Regions from separate parts of the Pseudomonas nunensis genome, predicted to be linked through region 1. Evidence: predicted binding sites of a transcription regulator. Region 1 holds the regulator's gene; each other region holds the start of a gene.
The links. The regulator FliA, encoded in region 1, starts transcription of late flagellar genes. The targets are predictions, from matches to a motif close to CTAAAGTTTNNNNNNNNNNNGCCGNTAA.

Region 1 (7,417 bases):
ACTGTAGGTATTGGCGCGACGGTTACTGCGCGAAATGCTCAGGATCTTTTCGCACAGCAGTTGCTTGACCTTCTCCGGGTTGCGGGAGATGTCTTCGAAATTCTTCGGCAGGAAATCCACCGCACCGGCATCCAGCGCATCCAGGGTGACCCGGGCGCCTTCGTGCGTCAGCGAGGAGAACATCAAGACCGGAGTCGGGCAGCGCTGCATGATGTGCCGCACCGCCGTGATGCCATCCATCATCGGCATCTCGTAGTCCATGGTGATCACGTCTGGCTTGAGGGCCAGCGCCTGATCAATCGCCTCTTTTCCGTTGGTTGCCGTACCGACAACCTGGATGTTCGGATCCGCTGAAAGAATTTCCGAGACGCGGCGGCGGAAAAACCCCGAATCGTCCACCACCAGGACTTTGACTACCATAAACACTCCGTTAGACGCAGCGGGGCGTTGTCGCCCCGCTGCGGCAGAATCAAATACGCCGTGCGGCGTAACGCTTGAGCATGCTCGGGACATCGAGAATCAGCGCGATGCGGCCGTCACCCGTGATGGTGGCGCCGGACATGCCCGGGGTTCCCTGGAGCATTTTGCCCAATGGCTTGATGACCACTTCTTCCTGGCCCACCAGTTGATCGACGACAAAGCCGATCCGCTGGGTGCCCACCGAAAGGATCACCACATGGCCCTCGCGCTGCTCTTCATGAGCGGCGGAGCTGACCAGCCAGCGTTTGAGGTAGAACAAGGGCAGTGCCTTGTCCCGCACGATCACCACTTCCTGGCCGTCCACCACGTTGGTGCGCGACAGGTCGAGGTGGAAGATCTCGTTGACGTTCACCAGCGGGAACGCAAACGCCTGGTTGCCAAGCATGACCATCAGCGTCGGCATGATCGCCAGGGTCAATGGCACCTTGATGACGATCTTCGAGCCTTTGCCCTTGGTCGAGTAGATATTGATGGTGCCGTTGAGCTGGGCGATTTTGGTTTTCACCACGTCCATGCCCACGCCACGACCCGACACATCGGAGATCTCGGTTTTGGTCGAGAAACCCGGTGCGAAGATCAGGTTGAAGCAGTCCGACTCGCTGAGACGGTCCGCCGCATCCTTGTCCATCAAACCTTTCTTGACTGCGATACCGCGCAGGACATCGGCATCCATGCCCTTGCCGTCATCAGAGATGGACAGCAGGATGTGGTCGCCTTCCTGTTCGGCAGACAGAATCACCTTGCCGCTGCGAGGCTTGCCCATCGCTTCGCGTTCGCTCGGCTCTTCGATACCGTGGTCGACCGAGTTGCGCACCAAGTGGACCAGCGGGTCGGCCAGGGCCTCGACGAGGTTCTTGTCGAGGTCGGTTTCTTCGCCGACCAGTTCCAGGTTGATCTCTTTCTTGAGCTGGCGAGCCAGGTCGCGAACCAGGCGCGGGAAGCGCCCGAAGACTTTCTTGATCGGTTGCATCCGGGTCTTCATGACCGCGGTTTGCAGGTCGGCCGTGACCACGTCGAGGTTCGACACAGCCTTGGACATGGCTTCGTCGCCGCTGTTGAGGCCCAGACGGACCAAGCGGTTACGCACCAGAACCAGTTCGCCGACCATGTTCATGATTTCGTCGAGACGCGCGGTATCAACCCGCACGGTGGTCTCGGCTTCACTGGCCGGTTTTTCCGCTGGCGGCGCAGAAGGCGCGGCGCGAGCAGGTACCGGTGCAGGCGCTGCGGTCGGTTTCGGCGCTTCAGCTTTAGGCTCGGGCGCTTTGGCCGCCGGTTTCGCGGCAGCAGCAGGTGCCTTGGCGGCAGGCGCTGTAACCACGGTGCCGGTGCCGACTTCGGTGAACTTGCCTTTGCCGTGCAATTCGTCGAGCAGCGATTCGAATTCGTGATCGGAGATCAGATCACCGCCGGCCGCTTTAGCGGTAGGCGCAGCCGGGACCGGTGCCGAAGCAATCGCCGATTCCAGCGCATCCACGGCAAAGTTGCCCTTGCCGTGCAATTGATCGAGCAGTGCTTCGAATTCGTCGTCGGTAATGTCCGAGCTGTCGCCGGCCGCTTTCGGGGCTGCTGGAGCTGCTGGTGCAGCAGGCGCTGCCACCGCATCGACCGCGAACTGGCCTTTGCCGTGCAACTGATCGAGCAACGACTCGAACTCTGCGTCGGTGATTTCGTCGCTGGCCGCAGCATTGCTGCTCGGCGCTGGCGCAGCTACCGGGGCTTCGGCCTGGGCCTTGACGGCGTTCAGCGAGTCCAGCAGTTGTTCGAATTCGTTATCGGTAATGTCGCCCGACTCGCTTTCAGCGGCCGGTTCTTCCACCGCTTCGGCAACCGGGGCTGCTTCATCGGCGGTTTGCGGCTCGGCCAGACGGGCCAGTGCCGCAAGCAATTCTGGAGTGGCAGCCGTGATCGGGCTGCGTTCGCGGACTTCGGTGAACATGCCGTTCACCGCATCCAGCGCTTCGAGAACCACGTCCATCAATTCCGAGTCGACGCGTCGTTCACCCTTGCGCAGGATGTCGAACACGTTCTCGGCGATGTGACAGCACTCCACCAGCTCGTTGAGCTGGAGGAAGCCGGCGCCCCCTTTTACAGTGTGAAAACCGCGAAAAATTGCATTGAGCAAGTCCGCATCATCTGGTCGGCTTTCCAGCTCGACCAGCTGTTCGGACAGTTGCTCTAGAATCTCGCCGGCCTCAACCAGGAAATCCTGAAGGATCTCTTCATCGGCGCCGAAGCTCATTAAGGGGGTGCTCCCAAGGTCTAAAAACCTAAAAAACCTAAAATGCTAAAACTCTAAAATCCTAGGCTGGATAACAAATCGTCCACATCGTCCTGACCGGACACAACGTCTTCTCTTTTATCGGCATGAATCTGCGGACCTTCACCCTGAGAGAGATGTTTTTGCGGATCTTTTTCAGCAAGCATCGCTTCACGGTCATGTTCGATACCCGCAAAGCGGTCTACCTGGCTGGCCATGAGCACGAGCTTGAGCAGGTTGCTTTCAACTTCGGTGACCAATTGGGTCACGCGCTTGATCACTTGACCGGTGAGGTCCTGGTAATCCTGAGCCAGCAGAATGTCGTTCAGGTTGCTCGACACCACGCGATTTTCTTCGCTGCTGCGCGTCAGGAAACCGTCGACCCGCCGGGCCAACTCACGGAACTCTTCAGCCCCGACTTCGCGACGCATAAAGCGTCCCCAGTCAGTGCTCAAGGCCTGGGCTTCCTGGCTCAGGCCATTGACCAGCGGCGTGGCGTTTTCCACCAGGTCCATGGTGCGGTTGGCAGCGGCCTCGGTCAGCTTGACCACATAACCCAGACGCTCAGTGGCATCCGTGATCTGCGAGACTTCCTCGGCTTGCGGCATGTTCGGGTCAATCTGGAAATTGACGATCGCGCTATGCAGCTCACGAGTGAGCTTGCCCACTTCCTGATACAGGCCGCGGTCACGGGTCTGGTTGAGCTCATGGATCAGTTGCACAGCGTCGCCGAACCTGCCTTTTTCAAGGCTTTCGACCAGTTCGACCGCATGTTTTTTCAGGGTCGATTCAAAATCGCCCTGTGAAGATTCGTTATGCTCCATAGCTCCCCCGTGGCGCAGTTGCTCAACCGATGCGTTCGAAAATCTTTTCGATTTTTTCTTTCAACGCCTGGGCCGTGAAGGGTTTGACCACATAGCCGTTAACACCGGCCTGGGCCGCTTCGATGATCTGCTCGCGCTTGGCTTCGGCGGTCACCATCAGCACTGGCAAGTGCTTGAGTTTTTCATCGGCGCGCACGTGGCGCAGCAGGTCGATGCCGGTCATGCCAGGCATGTTCCAGTCTGTTACCAGAAAGTCGATGCTGCCGCTGTTGAGAACCGGAATGGCAGTGGTGCCATCGTCAGCCTCGACCGTGTTGGTGAACCCAAGGTCACGCAACAGGTTTTTAATGATCCGCCGCATCGTTGAGAAGTCATCAACGATGAGGATTTTCATGTTCTTGTCCAATTCGACCTCCAAGCAGTCTTAAACGCGCCCAGCACCTGGACGCGCCATTTCAATCAATCCGGCAAAGCACTCAAATGACTGTCTGGAGCACAACAGATCGAGACCGCTGCAGTTCAACACCACACCAGCCTCGTTCGCAGTGTCCCCACACTGCCTTCAGCGCGCTCGCCACTCCCCCAAACGCCCCCGCAAACGGGCCGCGCACTGGCTGTGTAACTGGCTGACACGCGATTCGCTGACACCCAGGACCTCACCGATTTCCTTGAGGTTCAGCTCTTCGTCGTAGTACAGCGCCAACACCAGTCGCTCACGCTCCGGCAAATTGGCAATCGCGTCCGCCAATGCAGCCTGGAAACGTTCATCTTCCAGATCGCGCGACGGCTCCATATGAGCACTGGCGCCATCCTCGTGCAGCCCTTCGTGTTCGCCGTCCTGCAACAGGTCGTCGAAACTGAACAGGCGGCTGCCCAAGGTATCGTTCAAAATCCCGTAATAATCGTCGAGACTCAATTGGAGTTCGGCCGCAACCTCGTGATCTTTAGCGTCACGGCCGGTTTTAGCTTCAATCGAGCGAATTGCGTCGCTGACCATACGGGTATTGCGGTGGACCGAACGTGGTGCCCAGTCCCCCTTGCGTACTTCATCGAGCATCGCGCCACGGATTCGAATGCCCGCGTACGTTTCGAAACTCGCGCCTTTGCTGGCGTCATATTTGGTCGACACTTCAAGCAGGCCAATCATCCCGGCCTGGATCAGGTCTTCCACCTGGACACTGGCCGGCAAACGCGCCAGCAAGTGGTAAGCAATGCGTTTAACCAGTGGCGCATAACGCTCGATCAGCTCGTATTGCGAATCACGCGCCGATTTCTTGTAGAGGTTGTAGCCACTGGCTGTCATAGGACGGGTCCTGCGGTCTGTTGCACGAGACGCTCGACGAAAAATTCCAGGTGCCCGCGCGGGTTGGCCGGCAGCGGCCAGGTGTCGACTTTCTGGGCAATCGCCTTGAAGGCCAGGGCGCACTTGGAGCGCGGGAAGGCTTCGTAGACAGCACGTTGCTTCTGCACGGCCTTGCGCACGCTTTCGTCGTAAGGCACAGCACCGACGTATTGTAAGGCGACGTCGAGGAAGCGGTCCGTGACCTTGGTCAACTTGGCGAACAGGTTGCGACCTTCTTGCGGGCTCTGGGCCATGTTGGCCAGGACGCGGAAGCGGTTCATGCCGTAGTCGCGGTTGAGCAATTTGATCAGGGCGTAGGCATCGGTAATCGACGTCGGCTCGTCACACACCACCAGCAACACTTCCTGGGCTGCGCGAACAAAACTGACTACCGAGTCACCAATACCCGCAGCAGTGTCGATCACCAATACGTCGAGGTTGTCGCCGATATCGCTGAAAGCCTGGATCAGGCCGGCGTGTTGGGCCGGGCTCAGATGCACCATGCTCTGAGTGCCGGACGCGGCCGGCACGATGCGGATACCGCCGGGGCCTTGCAACAGAACGTCGCGCAGCTCGCAGCGGCCTTCGATCACGTCGGCCAGGGTACGTTTGGGCGTCAGTCCCAGCAGAACGTCGACGTTCGCCAGACCCAGATCGGCGTCCAGCAGCATGACGCGCCGGCCAAGCTCTGCTAGAGCCAGGGACAAGTTCACTGACACGTTAGTCTTCCCGACGCCACCTTTGCCGCCGGTCACCGCGATCACCTGTACGGGATGCATGCTGCCCATGTTATTTCTTTACCTTGTCTTGCATAGACGGAGGCCACATTACTGGCTGCGCGTTCATCAACTGAACAATGCATGGCAGACCATCGATGTAGGTACAAAAACTGTTCATTAGTACCTCAGCCAACCTGCTTGGTCGGGCTGTGGTAAATATCAGCGAACATGTCAGCCATGGCTTCTTCGCTGGGTTCTTCCTGCATTTGCACGCTGACCGCGCGACTGACCAACTGGTGACGCCGCGGCAGATGCAAATCATCTGGAATCCGTGGGCCATCGGTGAGGTAAGCCACCGGCAATTCATGACTGATGGCCAGGCTCAACACCTCGCCCAGACTCGCCGTCTCATCCAGTTTAGTCAGGATGCAGCCGGCCAGCCCACACCGCTTGTAGCTGTGATAAGCAGCGGTTAGAACCTGTTTCTGGCTGGTGGTTGCCAAGACCAGATAATTTTTCGATTTGATCCCGCGACCGGCCAGGCTTTCGAGCTGCATGCGCAGTGCCGGATCGCTGGCTTGAAGGCCGGCGGTATCGATCAGGATCACGCGTTTACGCAGCAATGGATCCAGCGCCTGCACCAGGGACTGGCCCGGATCGACGTGGGTCACCGACACATTAAGAATGCGGCCCAACGTCTTGAGTTGTTCCTGGGCGCCGATGCGGTAGCTGTCCATGCTCACCAGCGCGATGCTCTGCGCGCCGTACTTGAGCACATAACGGGCCGCAAGCTTGGCCAGTGTGGTGGTCTTGCCCATGCCGGCAGGGCCGACCATGGCAATCACACCGCCCTCTTCCAGTGGCTCGACTTCCGGTGTGGCGATCATCCGCGCCAGGTGCGCCAGCAACATGCGCCAAGCCTGACGAGGTTCTTCAATATCGGTAATCAGTGCAAGCAGGTCGCGGGACAACGGGCCGGACAAGCCGATGCGTTGCAGGCGACGCCACAGGTTGGCCTGGGCCGGACGGCTGCCTTGCAGCTGATTCCAGGCCAGCGAGCCGAGTTGCACTTCCATCAATTCGCGCAGGCTGTTGAGCTCGAAACGCATCGAGTCGAAAGCCCGTGGGTCGACACCGCCGGCGGCTGGCGCAGGGGCCGGCGCTGCACGACGAGGTTCGGAATACGTTGGTTCGATCAGCGGCTCGGCAGCGGTCAACGGCAGGCCGGCGAACAACTGGCGATTGGTGGTCTTGTCGCCGTTGGTCTCGCCTTCGCCACGCAGGCTCAGTTCGGCCTGGGCGGTAACGATGCGCGACTGGGTCTTGCGCAGCTCATCCTCGAGTTCCATGTTCGGAACACGCGGGGCCAGCGCCGACAGTTTGTAATCCAGGGCAGCCGTCAGCTCCACACCGCCGGCGATCCGGCGGTTGCCAATAATGGCCGCATCAGCGCCCAGCTCATCACGAACCAGTTTCATGGCCTGACGCATATCGGCGGCGAAAAAACGCTTAACTTGCATAAACCACTACCTCAGCCGTTGGGCCCTACTGTCGCAACGATGGTCACTTGCTTGTTGTCAGGGATTTCCTGATACGCCAACACGTGCAAACCCGGGACTGCCAGCCTGCCGAAACGCGACAACATCGCACGAACCGGACCGGCTACCAGCAGAATCACCGGTTGACCTTGCATCTCTTGACGCTGTGCCGCATCGATCAACGAGCGTTGCAGCTTCTCTGCCATGCTTGGCTCCAGCAGAACGCCCTCTTCCGAGCCTTGTCCTGCCTTCTG
Region 2 (7,417 bases), 3.6 Mb from region 1:
CCCGATCCCACTGCAAGGAGCCGCTCGGAACGCCGATGCGCCAAATCTGGAAATCCTTTCGAGCGCTGTATTTTGCCTCGCTGATGATGTTGATCGGCTCGGGCCTGTTAAGTACCTATCTGGGCTTGCGCCTGGCCGCCGACAATGTCGACAGCTTGTGGGTCGGTGCGCTGATGGCGGCCAACTATTTCGGCCTGGTGCTGGGTGGCAAGATTGGCCACCGGCTGATCGCCCGGGTCGGGCATATCCGCGCCTATGCGGCGTGCGCCGGGATTGTCGGCGCCGCAGTGTTGGGCCACGGATTGATTGACTGGCTGCCTGCGTGGCTGTTTCTGCGGGTCATCGTCGGCCTTGGCATGATGTGCCAATACATGGTGATCGAGAGCTGGCTCAATGAGCAGGCGGAAGCCAAGCAGCGCGGGTTGGTGTTCAGCGGTTATATGATCGCCTCGTACCTGGGACTAGTCTTGGGTCAGCTGATTCTGGTCCTGCATCCGGCCTTGGGCCTGGAACTGCTGATGCTGGTCGCTCTGTGTTTTGCGCTGTGTCTGGTGCCGGTGGCCCTGACCCGACGCATTCACCCGGCACCTCTGCATCCGGCACCGATGGAGCCACGGTTCTTCATCAAGCGCGTGCCGCAGTCGTTGAGCACGGTGTTGGGTGCCGGGTTGATCGTCGGCTCGTTCTACGGTCTGGCGCCGCTGTATGCCTCGCAGCAGGGCTTGTCCACTGAGCAGGTCGGTCTGTTCATGGGTAGCTGCATTTTTGCCGGGCTGGTGGTGCAGTGGCCGCTGGGCTGGCTGTCCGATCGCTATGACCGGGCGCTGCTGATCCGTTGCTTTGCCTTGTGCCTGGCGGTGGCCGCGTTGCCATTGGCGATCATGACCGAAGTGCCGCTGGAGGTGCTATTCATCGCCGGGTTCCTCTGCTCACTCGTGCAGTTCTGCCTGTATCCGTTGGCCGTGGCGTTCTCCAATGACCACGTCGAGGGTGATCGCCGGGTGTCCCTGACGGCCATGCTGCTGGTGACCTACGGCGTTGGCGCCAGTATCGGGCCGTTGGTGGCCGGCGTACTGATGAAGCTGTTCGGCAGCCACATGTTGTATGCCTTCTTCAGTTTCTTCGCGCTGGTGCTGGTGTGGCGGATTCGCCCGAAAGCGGTGACTAATCTGCATGTGGTCGACGACGCGCCACTGCATCACGTGGCCATGCCCGACAGCATGTCGAGTTCACCGTTGGTGGCGGCCCTCGACCCACGGGTGGATGAACAAGTGGTACAGGATCAGATGCAAAATCCGATCGAGCCTGTACCAGAGCCCGAACCAGAACCTGAGCCCGATCCATCCCCAGAGGATCCGAACGATCCGGAAGACCCGGACGCCGGTCGCGAACAGAGCTTCACTGAGGCCAGGCCTTAAAATCGACGCATAAAAAAACGGGCAGTCTCCGCAAGGGACTGCCCGTTTTTATTGAAGCGCCTGCACTTAATCTCGAAAAATCACATGTCGTCTTTGTCGAAACGGCGGGCTTCGCGTTGCAATTGATAAACGAAGCGCTCGACCTGCCGTTGTACCAGGCCGCTCATGTTGTGAAAGCGCACACCGGCGAAGGTTGTGGAGATTCTTTCTTCGAAGTGCAGGTAACGCAATTCAACCGGCGCGGTCATGCTGCCGAAGGGCAGGGCAGCGATGAAACGGTCGTAGACCTGGCCCAGTTGCAGGCTGGAGGTGATATCACCCTCGAAGCGCAGCTTGCAGCCGGTGGCGGAGATGTCCAGCAACTTGCCGCTGATCGGCGACTTGAGCTTTTCACCGCCCAACTCGACACTGACCAGTTGCGCCAGCTTCAATGCCGCGCGAAAGGCATTGCGGCGCTGGTGATAAACCACTTCGGAAGGCAGCGCGCCACGGTAGCAACGACTGCCGCCGGATTCGTCGATGGTCAGCGGACCGTTACTTTCCCAGGCAATGCGCACGCCGTCGTGAAAGCCTTCGACCTTGAACGGTTCGCCAGCCAGCAGGAAGCGTTCACCGTCGCGGGGGATCATTTCATCCAGGGCAATCATGTTGCTTTCACGATCAAGGTCCACCAGATAACTCTGGAAGCGCTGGTTGCGCTCATGGAACGTGATGATCAGCGGGTCATGGCTGTCTTGCAGCTGCCGAAGGTTGCCGGAGATCTCCAGAGGTGTGGTAAGCACCTTGGGTGGTTGCGGAGCGTCTTCCGCGCTTGAGGCATTGAACACGGTTCATCAATCTCCAGACAAAATATGACTACTAGCGGGCATTCTGCCAGTATGTTTCGCGTCTTGATAGGGCGTGCTCATTGGCGGCGTATCAAGCCTGGCTGAGCGGACGTGGCTTGGCCATCTTCGCGGTCGATCCGCGGGCATCATAGAGTGCTGGAGGTTCGCCACCGGTGAGGATTTTCAGCTGATTGGCCGTGGCGGCCTGCTGCATCAGGATCGACTGGCCATTCTTGACGTTCGCTGCCTGGCATTGAGCCAGGAGGTCGGTCAGCACATCGCCTTGTTGCAGCAACTGATCGCCGATGCTCGAGTGGCTGGCGAGTTGCTCAAGGCCGTTGCGAGTCATGGGCAGGTTGAGGCTGGCGAGGATTTCGCTGCGCTTGCGGCCATGCTGTTCGAGCAAAATGATCAGTGCCTGTTTCTGCGCCAGAATTTCTTCGAGCAGAGGCATGTCGCGACCGTGCAAGGCGAGGGACTCGGTTTGCAGTAACTCCAGCAAGCGTTGCGCTGGAGCAAAGTCGTCGGTGATCAGTTGCAGTAGATTAGTGTCGTGCATGGCTGGCCTTGGGTTTTAAGCGTCCAAAAGCCTGGCGCAGGCGGTGGCCTAGCGCTGGGCTTCGAAGTTGAGCAGTTTGCTGGCTACACGGCTGCTGTCGACTTTATAGCTGCCATCGGCAATCGCTGCTTTCAACTCGGCCACACGGGCGTTGTCGACGGCAGGCTGATCGCGCAGCTTGTCAGTGACCTTCTGCAACTGTTGAGCCTCATTGCTGAGATGTACCGATTCCCCGCTTGCGACGGTACTGGCCTGTTCGGCCGGGGTATTCAGCGGCGCGGATTTGCCGGCGTCGGCGGTTTCCTTGGCAACGCTGGTACGTGTACTGCCCGTAAGTGACGAGGAGCTGTTTAAACGGCTGAAATCGATGACCATGATAAAAAAACCTCTGGGTATTTGGACGCTTGCCATGTTTTCGGCAATACCTGCGAAAACTTTAGGCTCATTTAAGCAATGAGCTGCATGCGCCAGCGCTGCATGGGCACAGTTTAGGTAACAGCCTGCCAGAGCGCCATAGTCTTACCCATCACAGAGCTCTACATGGACACTTCCACTTGCCCCGGCGCGGTGACTTGCGCCTTGATGACTCGCATCGAATTAAGGTTTTTAACCCGTATTTGCTCGGCCAAACCGCCATTGGAGAGGGCTTCGCCCGGCATGCGAACACTGAGCGTACCACTGCGTGCGGTAATCACCACCTGATCACCTTTGCGCACGACTTCCGCCTGTTCCAGGTGGACGAGGGTAATCACCTGATCGCCTACCGTTGGTCGGGTAAGTTTCTGTCCAATCGCCTGGTCAACCGAAGTGAAATATCCCTGGTTGATCAGGCTGATGTCGCGCTCGCGCATAGCGACATCGCCGGGTTCGATAATGCCCGCGCGCTTGAGTGGTCGAGTGGTGATCACAACGTCTCGAAACAGGCGCACTTGAGCGGGCACGAACACTGTCCACGGGGAGCTGCCCTCGCAGCGGACCTTGACCGTTACCCGACCGATCGGGGTGGCCGGGCTCTCCAGCGAGGCTGTCAATTCCTTGTCGCACATGGGCATACGCAGCCGCGGATCGAGCTGCTTGACCTCGATTTCGTAGCGGCCTTCCGTTTGACTGGTGGCCAGATAGTCTTCTACGGTGAATTCAAGAAAGCCCTGAGTGACGCCGATAAGCATGTCAGGCAAGGTAACCGCGTCAGCAACGGCAGGGCTGCCAAGAGGCAACAGGCAAACAGCCGACACCGCGCAAAGCAATTTGCGGTAGTTTGATGTCAGGTGTCGGAAAAATGTCGTTTGTTTGTTCATACGGGTTAAAAAGCAAGCGCCGTGCCGTTTAGTGATGAATGTGCGTCGCAACACAACTTAGCGTTGTTGGTGTAGGAGTCTGGGCATGGCTGGTGTAATGGATTCGGTAAACCAGCGCACGCAACTGGTAGGGCAGAATCGCCTTGAGCTGTTGTTGTTCCGTCTCGACGGCCAGCAGCTGTATGGGATCAACGTGTTCAAGGTTCGTGAGGTGCTGCAATGCCCCAAACTGACTCTGATGCCCAAGTCCAGTCCCGTCGTGTGCGGTGTGGCAAATATTCGTGGGGCGACCATCCCGATCCTTGATCTGGCGATGGCCACCGGTGCCGGTGCACTTAAAGATCAAAGCAATCCCTTCGTGATCATCACGGAGTACAACACCAAGACCCAAGGCTTCCTGGTCCGGTCGGTAGAGCGCATCGTCAACATGAACTGGGAGGAGATCCATCCGCCACCCAAGGGCACGGGACGCGATCATTACCTCACGGCTGTGACTCGGGTCGACAATCAGTTAGTCGAAATCATCGACGTCGAGAAGATCCTCGCGGAGGTGGCGCCGACGCCGGAAGCGATTTCGGTGGGTGTGGTCGATGTCGAAACCCAGCACAAGGCGTTGTCCTTGCGAGTGCTGACGGTCGATGACTCGTCGGTGGCGCGCAAGCAGGTCACGCGTTGCCTGCAAACGATCGGTGTCGAAGTGGTGGCGCTGAACGACGGTCGGCAAGCGCTGGAATACCTGCGCAAACTGGTCGATGAGGGCAAGAAGCCGGAAGAAGAGTTCCTGATGATGATCTCCGACATCGAGATGCCGGAGATGGACGGGTACACCCTGACGGCCGAGATCCGCGCTGACCCACGCATGCAAAAGCTTCATATCATCCTGCATACTTCGTTGTCGGGTGTATTCAATCAGGCGATGGTCAAGAAAGTCGGTGCCGATGACTTCCTTGCCAAATTCCGCCCTGATGACCTGGCATCCCGGGTAGTCGACCGGATCAAAGCAGCAGATATCAGCTAGGGGCCTTTTGCCCTTGGCGTTCAACACGATTTAAGAGGCGGTATCTTTGTCTACGGGTAATTTGGATTTCGAACAGTTCCGGGTCTTCCTGGAAAAAGCCTGTGGCATTTTGCTCGGTGAAAACAAGCAATACCTGGTCTCGAGCCGTCTCAACAAACTGATGGAACAGCAGGGCATCAAATCCCTGGGTGAGCTGGTCCAGCGCATCCAGACCCAGCCGCGCAGTGGTTTGCGCGAGATGGTGGTGGATGCCATGACGACCAACGAAACCCTGTGGTTTCGTGACACCTATCCGTTTGAAGTCTTGAAGAACAAGGTACTGCCCGAAGCGATCAAGGCTGCTCCCGGTCAACGGCTGCGCATCTGGTCGGCGGCGTGTTCGTCGGGTCAGGAACCGTATTCGCTGTCGATGTCGATCGACGAGTTCGAGCGGACCAACATGGGCCAGTTGAAGATGGGCGTGCAGATCGTTGCCACCGACCTGTCCGGCACCATGCTGACCAACTGCAAGACCGGCGAGTACGACAGCCTGGCAATCGGTCGCGGCCTGTCGCCCGAGCGTTTGCAACGTTTCTTCGATCCGAAAGGGCCTGGACGTTGGGCGATCAAGGCGCCGATCAAAAGCCGGGTCGAGTTCCGTTCGTTCAACCTGCTCGATAGCTACGCGGCGCTGGGCAAGTTCGACATCGTGTTCTGCCGCAACGTGCTGATCTACTTCTCCGCCGAGGTGAAGAAAGACATCCTGTTGCGCATCCACAGCACTTTGAAGCCAGGTGGCTATCTGTTCCTCGGCGCGTCCGAAGCGCTGAACGGTTTGCCGGATCACTACCAGATGGTCCAGTGCAGCCCGGGGATCATTTACCAGGCGAAGTGATTCGTTGACGGCATCACAAAAACGGGAGTCCTCAGGGGCTCCCGTTTTTTTATGCCTGCTGATTTCCCACAAACACCGCACTACCTGTAGGAGCGAGGCTTGCCCGCGAAAGCGGCGTGTCAGACAACATCATCATTGACTGTCCCGACGCTTTCGCGGGCAAGCCTCGCTCCTACAATTTGAAACGGTGTTGCCCGTGGGAAAGCGGCAGAAAAGCGGCAGACGGCGGAAACTCGTTGCCGCTTTTCTGGCATTGCCGCCTTGCCGATGCCCGCAAAGCCCCGGTTTACGGCGTTTTTTGAATTGGCACGCCGCTTGCTATGTTCAAGTTACGAAAAATCAGGTCACCCGAAGGTTTCCCGACATGAGCATCAGCTTCGATAAAGCGCTCGGTATCCACGAACAAGCCCTGGGCTTCCGCGCCCAGCGTGCCGAAGTCTTGGCCAACAACATCGCCAACGCCGACACCCCGAACTACAAGGCTCGGGATCTGGACTTCTCCAAAGTGCTTGCCGCACAGAACGAGAAAACCAAGGGCGGTACTTTCGCCTTGAACATGACCAACAGCCGTCATATCGAAGCTGAAGGCCTGGGCAATGGCGACGAGTCGCTGCTGTATCGCACGCCGATGCAACCGTCGATCGACCAGAACACCGTGGACGCTCAACTGGAACAGTCGAACTACGCGGAAAACGCGGTCGGCTTCCAGGCCAGCTTCACCCTGCTCAACAGCAAATTCAAAGGGCTGGTTTCAGCCCTGCGTGGAGAGTAAGTCATGTCCCTTGCCAGTGTTTTCAACATTGCCGGTAGCGGCATGAGTGCCCAGACCACGCGCCTCAACACCGTGGCCTCGAACATCGCCAACGCCGAAACCGTCTCGTCGAGCATCGACCAGACCTATCGCGCCCGTCACCCGGTATTCGCCACCATGTTCCAGGGCGGCCAGAACGGCGGCAGCGATTCGCTGTTCCAGAGCCAGGACGCCGCCGGTCAAGGCGTGCAAGTGCTCGGCGTGGTCGAAGACCAGAGCAACCTTGAAGCGCGTTACGAGCCGAACCATCCGGCGGCCGACGCCAAGGGCTACGTCTACTACCCGAACGTCAACGTCGTGGAAGAAATGGCCGACATGATTTCCGCGAGCCGTTCGTTCCAGACCAACGCCGAAATGATGAACACCGCCAAAACCATGATGCAGAAGGTCCTGACCCTCGGTCAGTGATAAGGGGCGACTCAGATGAGTGTTACCGATTCCACCAGCAGCCTCAGCCTCAACGACATCCTGGCGAACTCTTCCGTTAAATCCAGCAGCTCCACGTCCGGCGGCATTGCCTCCGCGACCAACAGCGCGACGGGCGGCCAGACGTTGGGCAAGGATGCGTTCCTGCAATTGCTGGTGACGCAGCTGAAAAACCAGAACCCGCTG
Region 3 (7,417 bases), 3.1 Mb from region 1:
GTCACCGCATCGCCGATCTGGCGCAACGCGGTCACCGCTTGGCCGACTTGCTCGACGCTGCCCTGGGCCTGACGATGGCTGTTGTTCATCGAGTTGACCACGTCCTGGGTGCCGCTCTGCAATTGCTCGATCACCTGGCGGGTTTCCTCGACCGACTCCTGGGTGCGCCGCGCCAGGTTGCGCACTTCATCGGCCACCACGGCAAAACCGCGTCCGGCTTCACCGGCACGCGCCGCTTCGATCGCCGCGTTAAGCGCCAACAGGTTGGTCTGCTCGGCGATCGCACGAATCACTTCCAGCACCGAACCGATCTTCTCGCTGTTCGCCGCCAGGCCTTCGACCTGCACCATCGCCGCACTCATGTCGGCGGCGAGGTTATCGATGCTGGCGGTGGTGCGGTCGATCACGGTCAAACCCTGGCGGGTCGCCTGATCCGCATCTCGTGCTGCGTGAGCCGCCTGGGCCGCGCTGCGTGCGACGTCCTGGGCGGTGGCGCTCATTTCGTGGGAAGCGGTGGCCACCTGATCGACCTGACGGTATTGCTGCTCCATGCCGGCGCTGGTCTGGGTGGCGATGGCGGAGGATTGGTCCGCCGTGCTGCGCGCGTCCTGCACCGAGCGTTTCACCTCGGCGATGATCGGTTGCAGCTTGTCGAGGAAGCGGTTGAACCAGCCGGCCAACTGTCCCAGCTCATCTTTCTTGTCATAGGCCAGGCGCCGGGTCAGGTCACCTTCGCCGCTGGCGATGTCTTCGAGCATATGCGCCACGCCGAGGATCGGTTTGGTCACGCTGCGGGCCATCAACCACACCAGCAGCAGGCCGATCAACGCGGCGAGCACACCCAGACCGAGCTCGACCAGCGAGCCGGCGCGGTTGCTTTCGTCGAGTTGTTTTTTCAGCGCTTCGGCCGGACCGACCAGGACTTTCTCCGGCACGTCGAGCAACACGCCCCAAGGCTTGCCGCCCGGAATCGGCTGGAACGGCGACAACACTTTCAACTGCTGATTGCTGTGCAGGCTGGCGGTTTTGCTGCTGGCGGCGAGCATCCGAATCAGCTCGGCGCCGTTGGTTTTGTCCACGGTGTCCAGGCGCTGGCTGAGTTTGCTGGCGTCTGGGCTGTAACCGGCGAGCAGGCCGACCGGGCTGAGAATGCTGACGCTGGTCTGGCCGTCATAGAGCTTTTTGCTCGCGCCCTGGCTGATCGCTTGCAGGCTGTTGAGGTTGATGTCCACCGACAGCGAGGCGATGACTTTGCCGTTGACCATCAGCGGGAACACGATGCTGGTCATCAGCACGTTCTGGCCGTCGATCACATAGAAGTATGGTTCGATCACACACGGCTTGAGCGTGGTGCGCGGGCAGGTGAACCAGGCGTTGGCCGCCTCGCCGCTGGGGCCGGTGCTGGTGTCGGCCATGTCGCTTTCCGGCAGGGCCATCGACGTCACTTTGCCCGGCGTCGGTTGCGACCAGTACAGGGCGAAGCGGCCCTTGTCGTTGCTGCCGAGCTCAGCCTGGCCGGCGAACAGTTCATCCTTGCCGTCCAGCGCATTGGCTTCGAACACCAGGGACAGGCCGAGCAGTTCCGGGTTGGCTTGCAGCGCCGATTTGACCTGGCGGGTCAGGTCTTCACGCAGGTCGAAGGCGTCGAGAAAACGCTTTTCGGCCTGATCGCGCAGGAACAGCACCTGGCGCGAGAAACCGTGGCCGTATTGATAGGCGTCCATGAACTGCTGACGAATATTCAGCGCCTGGTTTTCACCCTGGGACTCGATCCGCGCCTGGGCGGCTTCGTTGAGCATCTCCATGCTCGACGCTTTCACCAGCGCGGAACTGTGCTCCATGCGATACAGCGAAAGACCCACCAACAGGGTCACGATACCCGCCAGGCAGAGCCCGGCCAGCAGGGTGATTTTCCATTGGATGGAGAGTTGTCTGAGCGACATGGAGACGTCCTTATTCGATATTTATCTGAGACTTTGCACTGTAACGGCCGCGAATCGTCTTTCTTAAGGACGAATCAGACCTGTAGGAGCGAGGCTTGCCCGCGATGGCGTCGGCACATTCAACATTGATGTGACTGACACACCGCCATCGCGGGCAAGCCTCGCTCCTACGAAAAGCAATTGTGCATCCAAGTCGGTTATCACAATCCGTAACATCGGCATGGCCCAAGCGCTTTGACACGACGCCCTCTCTGCGGCACAGTGCGCGCCCTCTAATAAAACCCATTCCTTGTTCCGCTGGCGGCTCTTCGCAGACTGCCGGCCGGGCTCATTTCGCTTGCCTAGAGGTAACGATGATTAATGCTGTAATTGCCGCGGTCGGCGTCATGCTGGTACTCAGCTTGTCCCGCGTGCACGTAGTGATCGCGCTGATTGTCGGCGCCCTGGTCGGTGGTTTGACCGGTGGCCTGGGCATCGACGCAACCCTCAAGGCTTTCAACAGCGGCCTCGGTGGCGGGGCAACGGTGGCGTTGTCCTACGCCTTGCTCGGCGCCTTCGCGGTGGCGATTGCCAAGTCCGGCCTGGCCCATGCGCTGGCTGACAAAGCCCTGGCGATGGTCGATCGCCAGCACGCCAACGGTGGCGGCTCGGTCAAATGGCTATTGATCGGCCTGCTGTGGGTGGTGGCGATCGCATCGCAAAACATTCTGCCGATACATATCGCCTTTATTCCGTTGCTGGTGCCGCCGCTTCTATATGTGCTGACCAAGTTGCAACTGGATCGGCGCTTGATCGCCTGCGTCATGACCTTCGGCCTGATCACGCCGTACATGTTCCTGCCGGTGGGCTTCGGCAACATTTTCCTGAATGAAATCCTGCTGGCCAACGTGGCCCGCAGCGGCGTGGACATCAGCGGCATCAACGTCACCCATGCCATGGGTATTCCGGCACTGGGCATGGTGGTTGGCCTGGCAGCGGCGTTTATCAGCTACCGCAAGAAACGCATCTATGACCTGGAAAAGATCGAGAAAGTCGAGCAGGTCGCAGTGGCGTACAACCCGTTGAGCCTGATGGTAGCCGGTGTGGCCATCGCGGCGGCGTTCATCATTCAGTTGCTGCTGGATTCGATGATCATCGGTGCGCTGTCCGGGTTCCTGATTTTCTCGGCATCGGGCATCGTGAAATGGCGCGACACCGACGACCTGTTCACCGAAGGCATGAAGATGATGGCGATGATCGGTTTCATCATGATCGCCGCCTCCGGGTTCGCCGAAGTGATGAAAGCCACCGGTGACGTGCAGACGCTGGTGCAAGCGTCTGCATCGTGGATCGGCCACAGCAAAGGCATCGGCGCGTTGTTGATGTTGCTGGTCGGCCTGCTGGTGACCATGGGCATCGGTTCGTCATTTTCCACCGTGCCTATCCTGGCGGCGATCTTCGTGCCGCTGTGCGTGCAGTTGGGCTTCAGCCCTATCGCGATCGTGTGCATCGTCGGCACGGCCGGCGCCCTGGGTGACGCCGGTTCGCCAGCATCGGATTCGACCCTGGGCCCGACCTCCGGTTTGAACATCGACGGCCAGCACCACCACATCTGGGACACCGTGGTTCCGACCTTCCTGCACTACAACCTGCCGCTGCTGGCGTTTGGCTGGGTGGCAGCGATGGTTCTCTGAACAACAGAGATCCAATGTGGGAGCGGGCTTGCTCGCGAAGACGGAGTGTCAGTCGACTTCATCATTGACTGACACGACGCCTTCGCGAGCAAGCCCGCTCCCACATTGATCTGTGTTTGCTTCACTCAACTTTTGATCTGGCCTGCCGTTACAGCCTTTAACCACGCCAATAAAATCAAAAGAGTGAACCGTCATGCGCATGAGCCTGAAGGCTAAAGTCCTGTCCCTTGCCGTTCTCCCGGTGTTGCTCTTCGCGCTAGTCATCAGCCTGACCACGCTGTTCATTCTCAAGGAACAGGCGCGCAAGGAGGTCGAGGAAACCCGCCAGAGCCTGCTCAAGGATGCCAAGGCTACCCTGCAAAGTTACGTGGCCGTGGCCATGACCGCGATCAAACCGCTTTACGACGCTGCCGCCCCCGGCGATGACGCGGCGCGGGCCCAGGTGGTCAAGTTGCTGTCGAGCATCAGCTACGGCAAGGACGGCTACTTCTTCGGCTACGACTCCAACACCGTGCGCCTGTTCAAGTCCAACAGCCCTGACGGCGTGGGCCAGAGCTTCAAGGACAACCGCGACCCGAACGGCGTCTACGTCAACCGCGACCTGGTGAAAGTCGCGAAGGACGGCACCCACTATCTGGAATACAGCTCGCCGCTGCCCGGCAACACCCAGGTGCTGGTGCCCAAGCTCGGCTACACCGAATACCTGCCGAAGTGGGACATGGCGGTCGGCACCTCGGTCAACCTCGACGGCATCGAAGCCCAGGTCGCGCTGGTGCAGGCCAAGGTCACCGAACGGATGGAAGGCGTGGTGCTGAGCATCGTCGGGATTGCCGTGGTGGTGTTGCTGGTGATTGCGGCGGCGGGGATGCTGCTGGCCAACGCGATTCTGCGTCCGCTGAATTTGATGAAAGCCAACCTCGATGACATCGCGGCGGGCGAGGGCGACCTGACCCGGCGCCTGACCATCACCAGCGAAGATGAACTCGGTCAATTGGCCGGTTCGTTCAACCGCTTCGTCGACAAGATTCACGGCCTCGTTCGTCAGATCACCGAAATGACCTCGCAGTTGACCGGGCTGGTGAACCAGGTGTCCGATCAGGCCCAGCGCTCGGATCAGGCGATGGAGCGTCAGCGTCATGAGACGGATCAGGTCGCCACGGCGATCAACGAGATGTCCGCCGCCGCCCAGGAAGTTGCCAAGAGCGCGCAGAACGCCGCCGTCGCCGCCCAGCAAACTGACGCCGAAGGCCAGGCTGCCAAGCGAGTGGTGGCCGGCAGCATCGTGAAGATTCATGCATTGGTGGACGACATCCGCACCAGCGGTGTGTCCCTCGACAGCCTGCAAAAAGACGTGTCATCGATTGTCAGCGTGCTCGGGGTGATCCGTTCGATTGCCGAGCAGACCAACCTGTTGGCCCTCAACGCGGCCATTGAAGCTGCGCGCGCCGGTGAGGCCGGTCGTGGCTTTGCGGTGGTGGCGGACGAAGTACGCGCGCTGGCCAGCCGCACGCAAATCAGCACCCAGGAAATCCAGGGCATGATCGACCGTTTGCAGGCCGGTACTCAGTCGGCGGTGGAAGCCATGCGCCGTTCCAGCGAGGCCGGCGACGGCACCTCGGCCCAGGCCAACGAAGCGGGGGCTTCGCTGGACACCATGGCGCAGTTGATCGGCACCATCAACTCGATGAACGCGCAGATCGCCAGCGCTGCGGAAGAACAGACGGCAGTGGCGGAAGAGATCAACCGCAGCGTGCATCAGATTGCGGTGGCGGTGGACAGCGTGGCGGATGAGACTCAGCTCGGTGCGCAGACATCGCGCAGCCTGGCGGACCTGGGCCAGCGTCTCGGTAAATTGGTCGGGCAGTTCCGGATCTAGAACGCGACACGCTCCCTGTAGCAGCTGGCGCAGCCTGCGTTCGGCTGCGCAGCAGTCGTTAACCCTAGCCTCGCGGTTTACCTGACACACCGCGCGGCCTGATTTCGCGACTGCTTCGCAGCCGAACGCAGGCTGCGCCAGCTGCTACAAGGCAACTATGGTCTGTCCCAATAGGGCACGGTTCCGAAACACTCCACATAAAAATCAATCACCGTCCGCACCTTCACCGACAACCGCCGGCTACCCGGCCACAGCACGGCAATTTGCTGCGGCTCCAGGCTGTTGGACACTTGATATTCTCCCAGCACCGGCACCAGCGTGCCTTCGCGCACCGCTTCGCCGATCAGCCATGACGGAAACATCACCAACCCCAGCCCCTGTTCGGCGGCCTGGGTCAGGGTGTCGGCGTGGTTGCCGGTGATCGGTCCCTTCACCGAGTACGGCGTCCAGTCCTCTTGCCCCTGACGAAAGAACCAGCGCTGCTGACCCGTCACGCCTTTGTAGGCCAGGCATTGGTGCGCGGCGAGGTCTTCGGGATGTTGCGGGACGCCGTGGCGTTTCAGATAGGCAGGACTGGCCGCGACTTGAAAGCGATGCGGCGCGAGGATTCGCGCCTGCATGCTCGAATCGTGCAGCGGGCCGATGCGGAACAACAGGTCGGCGCCTTCCTGCAACGGGTCGACGTAGCTGTCGGTCTGCTGGATATCCAGTTGCAGCTTCGGATAGCGCTCGCACAACTGCCCCAGCCACGGCGTCAGATGCCGCTGGCCAAACACCACCGGCGCATTGATCCGCACCAGTCCGCTGGGTTCGCTTTGCTGTTCCTGCAAGGCCTGTTCGGCCTCTTCCAGTTGCACCAACACCAATCGCGCGTGATGCCCGAGCATGCGTCCGGCCTCCGTCGGCGTGACCGCGCGAGTGTGGCGGTAGAGCAATTGCTGGTTGAGGGCCTGTTCCATCAACTGGATCTGCCGGGAAATCGAGGAGGGCGCGAGGCCTTCGCGGCGGGCGACTTCGGAAAAACTGCCGTGGTCGAGTACTGCGACGAATAGCCGAAGCGCCTTGAATCCGAGCTCGTTGAGGCCGTGCATGGTGGGTCCTGCTGTGCGAGTTGCGCAAAAGTGTTGTCCGGATGCTCCCATTTATCGCAAAGGATCGCCAGCCGATAATGCGCGCCTTACTCACACAGCAAGAACACCACAATCCAATTGTGGGAGCGAGCCTGCTCGCGAAGAGGGCGTGTCAGTCGGCATTGATTTGACTGATACACCGCCTTCGCGAGCAGGCTCGCTCCCACAGGATCTGTGATCTTGACTGACAAATCGCAGGTTTTCCTTATGCAATCTCCTTCAATCGATAACGCCGGCGTTATCACAACGCCAACCACCAAACCCGGGTTGCGGCTATTGCTGCTACCCCTGGTCATCCTCGCCGGCATGGGCTTGTCCGTGGAGGCCGGTTTGCTCGGGCCGCTCGGGGTTCAGGTCGGGCATCTGTGGGCAACCCTGAGCATCTTCGGCGTCGGTTCGGCGATTCTGTTTCTGTTGCTGCTGTTCAGCGGCAAGCAACAGGGTCCGGCCCTCAGCGAATTGCCGCGTTGGCAGCTGATCGGCGGGTTTCTCGGGCCGATCTACGTGGTGGTGTTGACCATGGCCACGCCGCACATCGGTGTCGCCATGACCATGATTGCGATCCTCTCCGGGCAGGTCGGCAAGAGTGTGCTGATCGACCATTTCGGCTGGTTCGGCGCCACCCGCAAAAAGGTCAACGGTGAACGTTGGCTGGCCTTGCTGCTGATTGTGGCGGCACTTGTTCTGAGCGCTCGGGGTTGATGATGAATCTGATTATTTTGTTGGCCGTGGTGGTCGCGGCAGGTGCGGTATTAAGTATCCAGGCGGCGATCAATGGACGTCTCGGGGAAACCG
Region 4 (7,417 bases), 2.9 Mb from region 1:
ACGCCCAATCCCTGGCCGTCGGCCTCGATCATCCGGGCATTGAACCGGCGCACTTGATGCAAGCGATGCTTGAACAACAGGGTGGTTCGATCAAACCTCTGTTGATGCAAGTGGGCTTTGACGTCAACAGCCTGCGCAAAGAGCTGACCAAAGAGCTCGATCAACTGCCGAAAATCCAGAACCCGACCGGCGACGTCAATATGTCGCAGGATCTGGCGCGTCTGCTCAATCAGGCCGATCGCCTGGCCCAGCAGAAGGGTGATCAATTTATCTCCAGCGAGCTGGTGTTGCTCGCCGCCATGGATGACAACAGCAAGCTTGGCAAGCTGTTGCTCGGCCAGGGCGTGAGCAAGAAAGCCCTGGAAAACGCGATCAACAACCTGCGTGGCGGCGAAGCGGTCAACGACGCCAACCACGAAGAGTCGCGTCAGGCGCTGGATAAATACACCGTCGACCTGACCAAGCGCGCCGAAGAAGGCAAGCTCGATCCGGTGATCGGCCGTGACGATGAAATTCGCCGGACCATTCAGGTCCTGCAACGCCGTACCAAGAACAACCCGGTGCTGATCGGTGAGCCTGGCGTGGGTAAAACCGCCATCGCCGAAGGCCTGGCCCAGCGCATCATCAACGGCGAAGTGCCGGATGGCCTCAAGGGCAAACGCCTGTTGTCCCTGGACATGGGCTCGCTGATTGCCGGTGCCAAGTATCGCGGTGAGTTTGAAGAGCGCCTTAAATCCCTGCTCAATGAACTGTCGAAGCAGGAAGGGCAGATCATTCTGTTTATCGACGAACTGCACACCATGGTCGGCGCCGGCAAAGGCGAAGGCTCGATGGACGCCGGCAATATGCTCAAGCCGGCATTGGCACGCGGCGAACTGCACTGCGTTGGCGCAACCACGCTCAACGAGTACCGCCAATATATAGAGAAGGACGCGGCCCTCGAGCGGCGATTCCAGAAAGTGCTGGTGGAAGAGCCGAGCGAAGAAGACACCATCGCGATCCTGCGTGGCCTCAAAGAGCGTTATGAGGTTCACCACAAAGTAGCGATCACCGACGGCGCGATCATTGCGGCGGCCAAACTCAGCCATCGCTACATCACCGACCGTCAGTTGCCGGACAAGGCCATCGACCTGATCGACGAAGCCGCCAGCCGCATCCGCATGGAGATCGACTCCAAGCCGGAAGTGCTCGATCGTCTGGAGCGTCGCCTGATCCAGTTGAAGGTGGAATCCCAGGCGCTGAAGAAAGAAAGTGACGACGCGGCGAAGAAACGCCTGGAAAAACTCCAGGAAGAAATCGTTCGCCTAGAACGTGAGTATTCGGACCTCGAGGAAATCTGGAATTCGGAGAAAGCCGAAGTCCAGGGGTCGGCGCAGATCCAGCAGAAAATCGAACAGTCCCGTCAGGAACTGGAAGCCGCCCGCCGCAAAGGCGACCTGAACCGCATGGCCGAGCTGCAATACGGGATCATCCCGGACCTGGAGCGCAGCCTGCAAATGGTCGACCAGCACGGCAAAAGCGAGAACCAGTTGCTGCGCAGCAAGGTGACTGAAGAAGAGATCGCGGAAGTCGTGTCGAAATGGACCGGCATCCCTGTGTCGAAAATGCTCGAAGGCGAGCGCGACAAGCTGATGAAGATGGAAAGCCTGTTGCACCAGCGTGTAATCGGCCAGAACGAAGCGGTGATCGCGGTTTCCAACGCGGTGCGGCGTTCGCGGGCCGGGTTGTCCGACCCGAACCGTCCGAGCGGTTCGTTCATGTTCCTCGGCCCGACCGGCGTCGGTAAAACCGAGCTGTGCAAGGCGCTAGCCGAATTCCTCTTTGATACTGAGGAGGCGATGATTCGCATCGACATGTCCGAGTTCATGGAGAAACATTCCGTGGCCCGACTGATCGGCGCACCACCAGGCTACGTAGGCTATGAAGAGGGCGGTTACCTGACCGAGGCGGTGCGTCGCAAGCCTTATTCGGTGATCCTCCTGGACGAGGTCGAGAAGGCCCACCCGGACGTGTTCAACATCTTGCTGCAAGTGCTGGAAGATGGCCGATTGACCGACAGCCATGGCCGCACGGTGGATTTCAAGAACACCGTGATTGTCATGACCTCCAACCTCGGTTCGGTGCAGATCCAGGAACTGGTGGGTGATCGTGAAGCGCAACGTGCAGCGGTGATGGATGCGATTTCCACGCACTTCCGGCCGGAGTTCATCAACCGGGTCGACGAAGTGGTGATCTTCGAGCCGCTGGCCCGGGATCAGATCGCCGGCATCACCGAGATCCAGTTGGGTCGCCTGCGCAGTCGCCTGACCGAGCGCGAGCTGAAACTGGAGCTCAGCCCTGAGGCGATGGATAAGTTGATCGCCGTCGGCTACGACCCGGTGTATGGCGCACGGCCGCTCAAACGAGCGATCCAGCGCTGGATCGAGAACCCGCTGGCACAGCTGATTCTGTCCGGGCGATTCATGCCAGGCGAGACCGCTGTCGGCCGTGTGGAAAACGACGAAATCGTTTTCGACTGAGGCGTAATGCCAGTGAAATAAAGAAGGCCTCGCATTGCGAGGCCTTTTTTTCGCCAGGCTGTTGAACTCAAAGGAAAAGGCTTGTAAAGTGCGCCCCGCAGTAAGTCACCCGGAAGGGTTTCTGCTCCCCAAGCGGAAATCTGAAATAAGTTGCAAATCATTAACTTGAATGCAATTTAGGGGGTTGACAGAGGTGCTTAAGATTGTAGAATAGCGCGCCTCAGACACACGAACGCAGCGATGCGAACGGGTCGAAGAGACGCAGTAAGCTTCACCGTTGTAAATTGAAATATGTAGTTCCGTGATAGCTCAGTCGGTAGAGCAAATGACTGTTAATCATTGGGTCCCAGGTTCGAGTCCTGGTCACGGAGCCAATTTCAAACCGGGGTATAGCGCAGTCCGGTAGCGCGCCTGCTTTGGGAGCAGGATGTCAGGAGTTCGAATCCCCTTACCCCGACCATTTTTGGGTCGTTAGCTCAGTTGGTAGAGCAGTTGGCTTTTAACCAATTGGTCGTAGGTTCGAATCCCACACGACCCACCATTTTTGAAACCAGTTAACGCTGGGGTCAGATCTTAAGATCAGAGGCCAAAAGCGCTGATCGAAGAAGGCGACTTGTGAAGGTCGCCTTTTTTTTACCGGGGTATAGCGCAGTCCGGTAGCGCGCCTGCTTTGGGAGCAGGATGTCAGGAGTTCGAATCCCCTTACCCCGACCATATTAAAAATCCTCGTATCGAAAGATACGGGGATTTTTTTGTCTTCGAAAAAGTGCAATCCCTCTTCAAGTCATCATACAACTTGCCGATAACGAGCGAACGGGGCGCATACAGCGCGTCCATTTCCAGCCATAAAAACAAAAGGCGCTCGTTATGTTGCTTCGTCAGCTGAATATTGCCCCCCGTGCGGCACTGGGGTTTGCCCTGATTGCGGTGCTGGTGGCGTTGCTCGGGGTGTTCGCACTGGGGCAGATGTCGAGCATTCGAGACAGTGAGGTGGCGGTTGAAAGCCAATGGTTGCCGAGCATCCGTGGTGGCGATGAAATCCGCGAGATCATGCTGCGCATCCGCACCATCTCCCTGCGCATGGCCCTGGATCAGGACCCGAAGAACATTCCCCAGTACCGCAGCCAGATGGACACCCGGGACAAGGAGCTGAGCGACAAGATTGCTGCCTACGACAAACTGGTCAACACCGCTGAAGGCAAGCAGTTGTATGACCAGTTCAAGAGCACCTTCGCCGCTTACCGCTCGGGTATCGCCCAATCGTTCACCCTGGCCGAGCAGGGCCGTCGCGATGAGCTGACCAAACTGCTGCTGGTGGACATGAAGACCGTGGTCGATGGCTCCGGCAAACAGCTGAATGACCTGGCGGACCTGTTCGCCAAACAAGTCGCCGCCGAAAGCCAGAAATCTGCGGCGCACTACGAAACCTCGCGCACCATCGTCAGTCTGTTCATCGGCCTGGCGGCGCTGGCCACCGTCGGCCTGGCGATGTTGCTGACCCGCAGCATCGTGCGTCCCTTGAATGAAGCGGTAAACGCTGCGGAAAACGTGGCCCGGGGCGATCTGACCAACCCGATCGAAACCCATGGCAGCGATGAAGTCAGCCGTTTGCTCAAGGCGCTGGCGACCATGCAGCAGAATTTGCGTGAAACCCTGCAAGGCATCAGCGGCTCGGCCACCCAACTGGCCACGGCGGCGGATGAATTGAACGCGGTCACCCTCGACAGTACTCAGGGCCTGCAACAGCAAAACAACGAAATCGAACAAGCGGCCACGGCGGTCAACGAGATGACCACCGCTGTGGAGGAAGTCGCACGCAACGCGGTGTCTACGTCCGACGCTACGCGTCAGTCCAGCGAGTCGGCGCACCTGGGCCAGGAACGCGTCAGCGAAACCGCCAGCGCGATCAGCGCTCTTGCCAGCGACGTACAGCACACCGGTGAGTTGGTGCAGTCCCTGGCCAATCAATCCCAGAATATCGGCAAGGTGCTGGACGTGATTCGCGCCATCGCCGAGCAAACCAACCTGCTGGCGCTCAACGCTGCGATTGAAGCGGCGCGGGCGGGGGAGAGTGGTCGCGGTTTTGCGGTGGTGGCCGACGAAGTGCGGGCGTTGGCGCACCGCACCCAGCAATCGACCCAGGAAATCGAACAAATGGTCCAGGGCATGCGCAGCGGCTCGACCTTGGCGCTGGATTCCATGCAAGCCAGCGCTTCCCGGGCTGCCAGCACGCTGGTTTTGGCCGAGCGCGCTGGCGAGGCCTTGCAGACCATCACCGCGTCGGTGCATGAGATTCACGAGCGCAACCTGGTGATCGCCAGCGCCGCCGAAGAACAGGCGCAAGTGGCAAGGGAAGTCGATCGCAACCTGGTGAATATCCGCGACCTGTCGGTACGCTCCGCCGCCGGTGCCGATCAGACCAGCGCCTCCAGCCATGAGCTGTCAAAACTGGCCAATGCCCTGCAGGGCATGGTGCAACGCTTTCGCGTGTAAATCTGTCAGGCACAAAAAAGCCGCGCTTCCCGTCGAGGGATGCGCGGCTTGTTTGTTCTGAGGCTTAGGCGCCGTCTTGGTCTTTCAGGTGTTCGAACAGGCCTTTTGGCATTTTCTTGCCGTTGGCTTCGAAGTTGGCTTTCACGTTGTTGTAAGCCTCTTGCTCGTCGATGAAACCGTCATGGTTGGTGTCGATCTTGTCGAAGTTGGACTTCGGCGCGACGGCCTGGAATTCGGCACGGGATACTTTGCCGTCGCCATCGGTGTCGGTCTTGGCCATCGACGCATCGCCGCACTTGCCTTCGCCACACTTGCCTTCAGGGGTTTTCACCGTTTGCTCGGCCGATGCCAGCAGGTAGCCTTGGGTCAGTGGCTGGGCCGCGAATACGGAACCAGTCAACATCATGCCACCGGCTAAAACAGCGCCGAGCAGACCGATAGTGTTTTTAGTAGTACGGGACATTTGAAATCTCCTGGGTTGCACGACACAACCGCTCGATAAAGGATGCCGCGTAGTGCGGCGTTAACCGAAGCAGGCGGTGCCTTGCTCGGGTGTGGCCATTTAGCCGGGCGGGTGTATCGCTACTGTGTCGTGCAAGGGGGAGTTTGTAAGCGAAGGGGCAAAATCGTGGGGCGGGATACAGTGAGACACACATCCAAGAGTTGATGCAGAACAAATGTGGGAGCGGGCTTGCTCGCGAAGGCGGTGTGTCATTCAACAGTGATGTCGACTGACACTCCCTCCTCGCGAGCAAGCCCGCTCCCACAGGGGGTTTGTGTTAATGCAATTTAAGGCGCGGCTCAGTCCCACGCCCAATTTTGCTACCCAGCATCAACATCGCCGTGCGAAACGCGCCATACAACGCCATCTGGTGCATCCGGTACAGCGACACGTAAAACATCCGCGCCAGCCAGCCTTCCAGCATCACGCTGCCGGTGAGGTTGCCCATCAAGTTACCCACAGCCGAAAAACGCGACAGCGAGATCAGCGAACCGTAGTCGGTGTATTTGTATTCCGGCAACGCCTTGCCTTCGATCCGCAGCTTCAGGGATTTGGCCAGCAACGACGCCTGTTGATGCGCAGCCTGGGCGCGTGGCGGTACATTGCGGTCGGTGCCCGGTTGCGGGCAGGCGGCGCAGTCACCGAAGGCGAAGATGTTCTCGTCGCGGGTGGTTTGCAGGGTTGGCAGCACCTGCAGTTGATTGATGCGGTTGGTTTCCAGGCCATCGATGTCCTTGAGGAAACCCGGTGCACGAATCCCGGCGGCCCAGACTTTCAGGCTGGCGTTGATCACCTTGCCATCGGCGGTGATCAGGCTTTCGGCCGTGACTTCGCTGACCGCCGCGTTGGTCATCACGTTGACCCCGAGTTTCTCCAGGGTTTTATGCACAGGTCCGCCGATGCGTTCCGGCAGGGCTGGCAGCACCCGAGGCCCGGCTTCGATCAGGGTGATGTGCATGTTTTCCGGTTTGATCCGGTCCAGACCGTAAGCCGCCAGTTCATGCGCAGCGTTGTGCAGTTCTGCCGCCAGCTCAACGCCGGTAGCACCAGCGCCGACGATGGCCACGCTGATCTGTTCCACCACATCGGTTTGCCCGGCATGGGCGCGCAGATAGTGGTTGAGCAGTTGTTGATGGAAACGCTCGGCCTGTTTGCGGGTGTCGAGGAACAGGCAGTGTTGCGCCGCGCCCTGGGTGCCGAAATCGTTGGTGGTGCTGCCGACCGCGATCACCAGCGAGTCGTAGCCCACTTCGCGCGCCGGGACCAGTTCAATGCCGGCTTCGTCATACGTGGCGGCCAACTGGATTTTTTTCTGTGCGCGATCAAGCCCGCTCATGCGCCCCAGCTGGAACTCGAAGTGGTTCCATTTCGCCTGGGCAACATAGTTGAGTTCGTCTTCGGAAGAGTTGAGCGACCCGGCCGCCACTTCGTGCAACAGCGGTTTCCAGATGTGGGTAAGGTTCGCGTCGACCAGCATCACACTGGCCGTGCCACGCTTGCCTAGAGTCTTACCCAGACGGGTAGCCAACTCCAGACCGCCGGCGCCGCCGCCAACGATGACAATACGATGAGTCATGGGGATATCTCGCAAGGCTAAAAGAAATCGGTGCGATTACCCGAGCGAGCGCGAGGCAGCTCATAGCGTCAGGTAACCGATAAGGCGGCTCAGCAAGCCCAAACCAATGGTCACTGCCAGCACCAGCACCAAGAGCATCCACGGCCGGAAAGGCCGGCGCTCGACTCGGTGTTGGGACAAGTGCAGGTACTCTTCGACATGCTTCTGGTCGTCTGGGTTCAGGCGGCTGGTCATATTGGGCCTCGTCAGGGGTAGACGTTGCTGAATGTGTAGAAGCTACAGGCTGATTTAACGAACGTTGAACGGAGCATAGCCGCTGTCGGGGAC

Region 2: a site for FliA is predicted at 3,217-3,244, ahead of flgM (flagellar biosynthesis anti-sigma factor FlgM). Genes of this name have one in related genera too.
Region 3: a site for FliA is predicted at 3,741-3,768, ahead of NK667_RS05715 (methyl-accepting chemotaxis protein). Genes of this name have one in related genera too.
Region 4: a site for FliA is predicted at 3,298-3,325, ahead of NK667_RS32265 (methyl-accepting chemotaxis protein). Genes of this name have one in related genera too.

What each region holds. Positions count from the first base shown of each region.
Region 1 is NZ_CP101125.1:4,378,495-4,385,911, forward strand. Features, by position in the region: gene NK667_RS19125 (protein-glutamate methylesterase/protein-glutamine glutaminase) at 1-420, opposite strand, end outside; gene NK667_RS19130 (chemotaxis protein CheA) at 470-2,722, opposite strand; gene NK667_RS19135 (protein phosphatase CheZ) at 2,776-3,564, opposite strand; gene NK667_RS19140 (chemotaxis response regulator CheY) at 3,587-3,958, opposite strand; gene fliA (RNA polymerase sigma factor FliA) at 4,127-4,867, opposite strand; gene fleN (flagellar synthesis regulator FleN) at 4,864-5,694, opposite strand; gene flhF (flagellar biosynthesis GTPase FlhF) at 5,811-7,145, opposite strand; gene flhA (flagellar biosynthesis protein FlhA) at 7,157-7,417, opposite strand, start outside.
Region 2 is NZ_CP101125.1:663,672-671,088, forward strand. Features, by position in the region: gene NK667_RS03045 (MFS transporter) at 36-1,418, shown strand; gene NK667_RS03050 (flagellar brake protein) at 1,499-2,245, opposite strand; gene NK667_RS03055 (flagella synthesis protein FlgN) at 2,337-2,804, opposite strand; gene flgM (flagellar biosynthesis anti-sigma factor FlgM) at 2,853-3,179, opposite strand; gene flgA (flagellar basal body P-ring formation chaperone FlgA) at 3,341-4,102, opposite strand; gene NK667_RS03070 (chemotaxis protein CheV) at 4,188-5,120, shown strand; gene cheR (protein-glutamate O-methyltransferase CheR) at 5,167-5,994, shown strand; gene flgB (flagellar basal body rod protein FlgB) at 6,359-6,766, shown strand; gene flgC (flagellar basal body rod protein FlgC) at 6,770-7,213, shown strand; gene flgD (flagellar hook assembly protein FlgD) at 7,229-7,417, shown strand, end outside.
Region 3 is NZ_CP101125.1:1,278,686-1,286,102, forward strand. Features, by position in the region: gene NK667_RS32770 (methyl-accepting chemotaxis protein) at 1-551, opposite strand, end outside; partial or broken gene NK667_RS32775 (PDC sensor domain-containing protein) at 654-1,943, opposite strand; gene NK667_RS05710 (Na+/H+ antiporter family protein) at 2,300-3,616, shown strand; gene NK667_RS05715 (methyl-accepting chemotaxis protein) at 3,810-5,492, shown strand; gene NK667_RS05720 (LysR family transcriptional regulator) at 5,648-6,583, opposite strand; gene NK667_RS05725 (DMT family transporter) at 6,830-7,324, shown strand; gene NK667_RS05730 (DMT family transporter) at 7,327-7,417, shown strand, end outside.
Region 4 is NZ_CP101125.1:7,271,138-7,278,554, forward strand. Features, by position in the region: gene clpB (ATP-dependent chaperone ClpB) at 1-2,519, shown strand, start outside; tRNA gene NK667_RS32245 (tRNA-Asn) at 2,818-2,893, shown strand; tRNA gene NK667_RS32250 (tRNA-Pro) at 2,903-2,979, shown strand; tRNA gene NK667_RS32255 (tRNA-Lys) at 2,985-3,060, shown strand; tRNA gene NK667_RS32260 (tRNA-Pro) at 3,157-3,233, shown strand; gene NK667_RS32265 (methyl-accepting chemotaxis protein) at 3,387-5,012, shown strand; gene NK667_RS32270 (HvfA family oxazolone/thioamide-modified RiPP metallophore) at 5,077-5,475, opposite strand; gene NK667_RS32275 (NAD(P)/FAD-dependent oxidoreductase) at 5,792-7,090, opposite strand; gene NK667_RS32280 (DUF3094 family protein) at 7,151-7,324, opposite strand; gene NK667_RS32285 (MOSC domain-containing protein) at 7,379-7,417, opposite strand, start outside.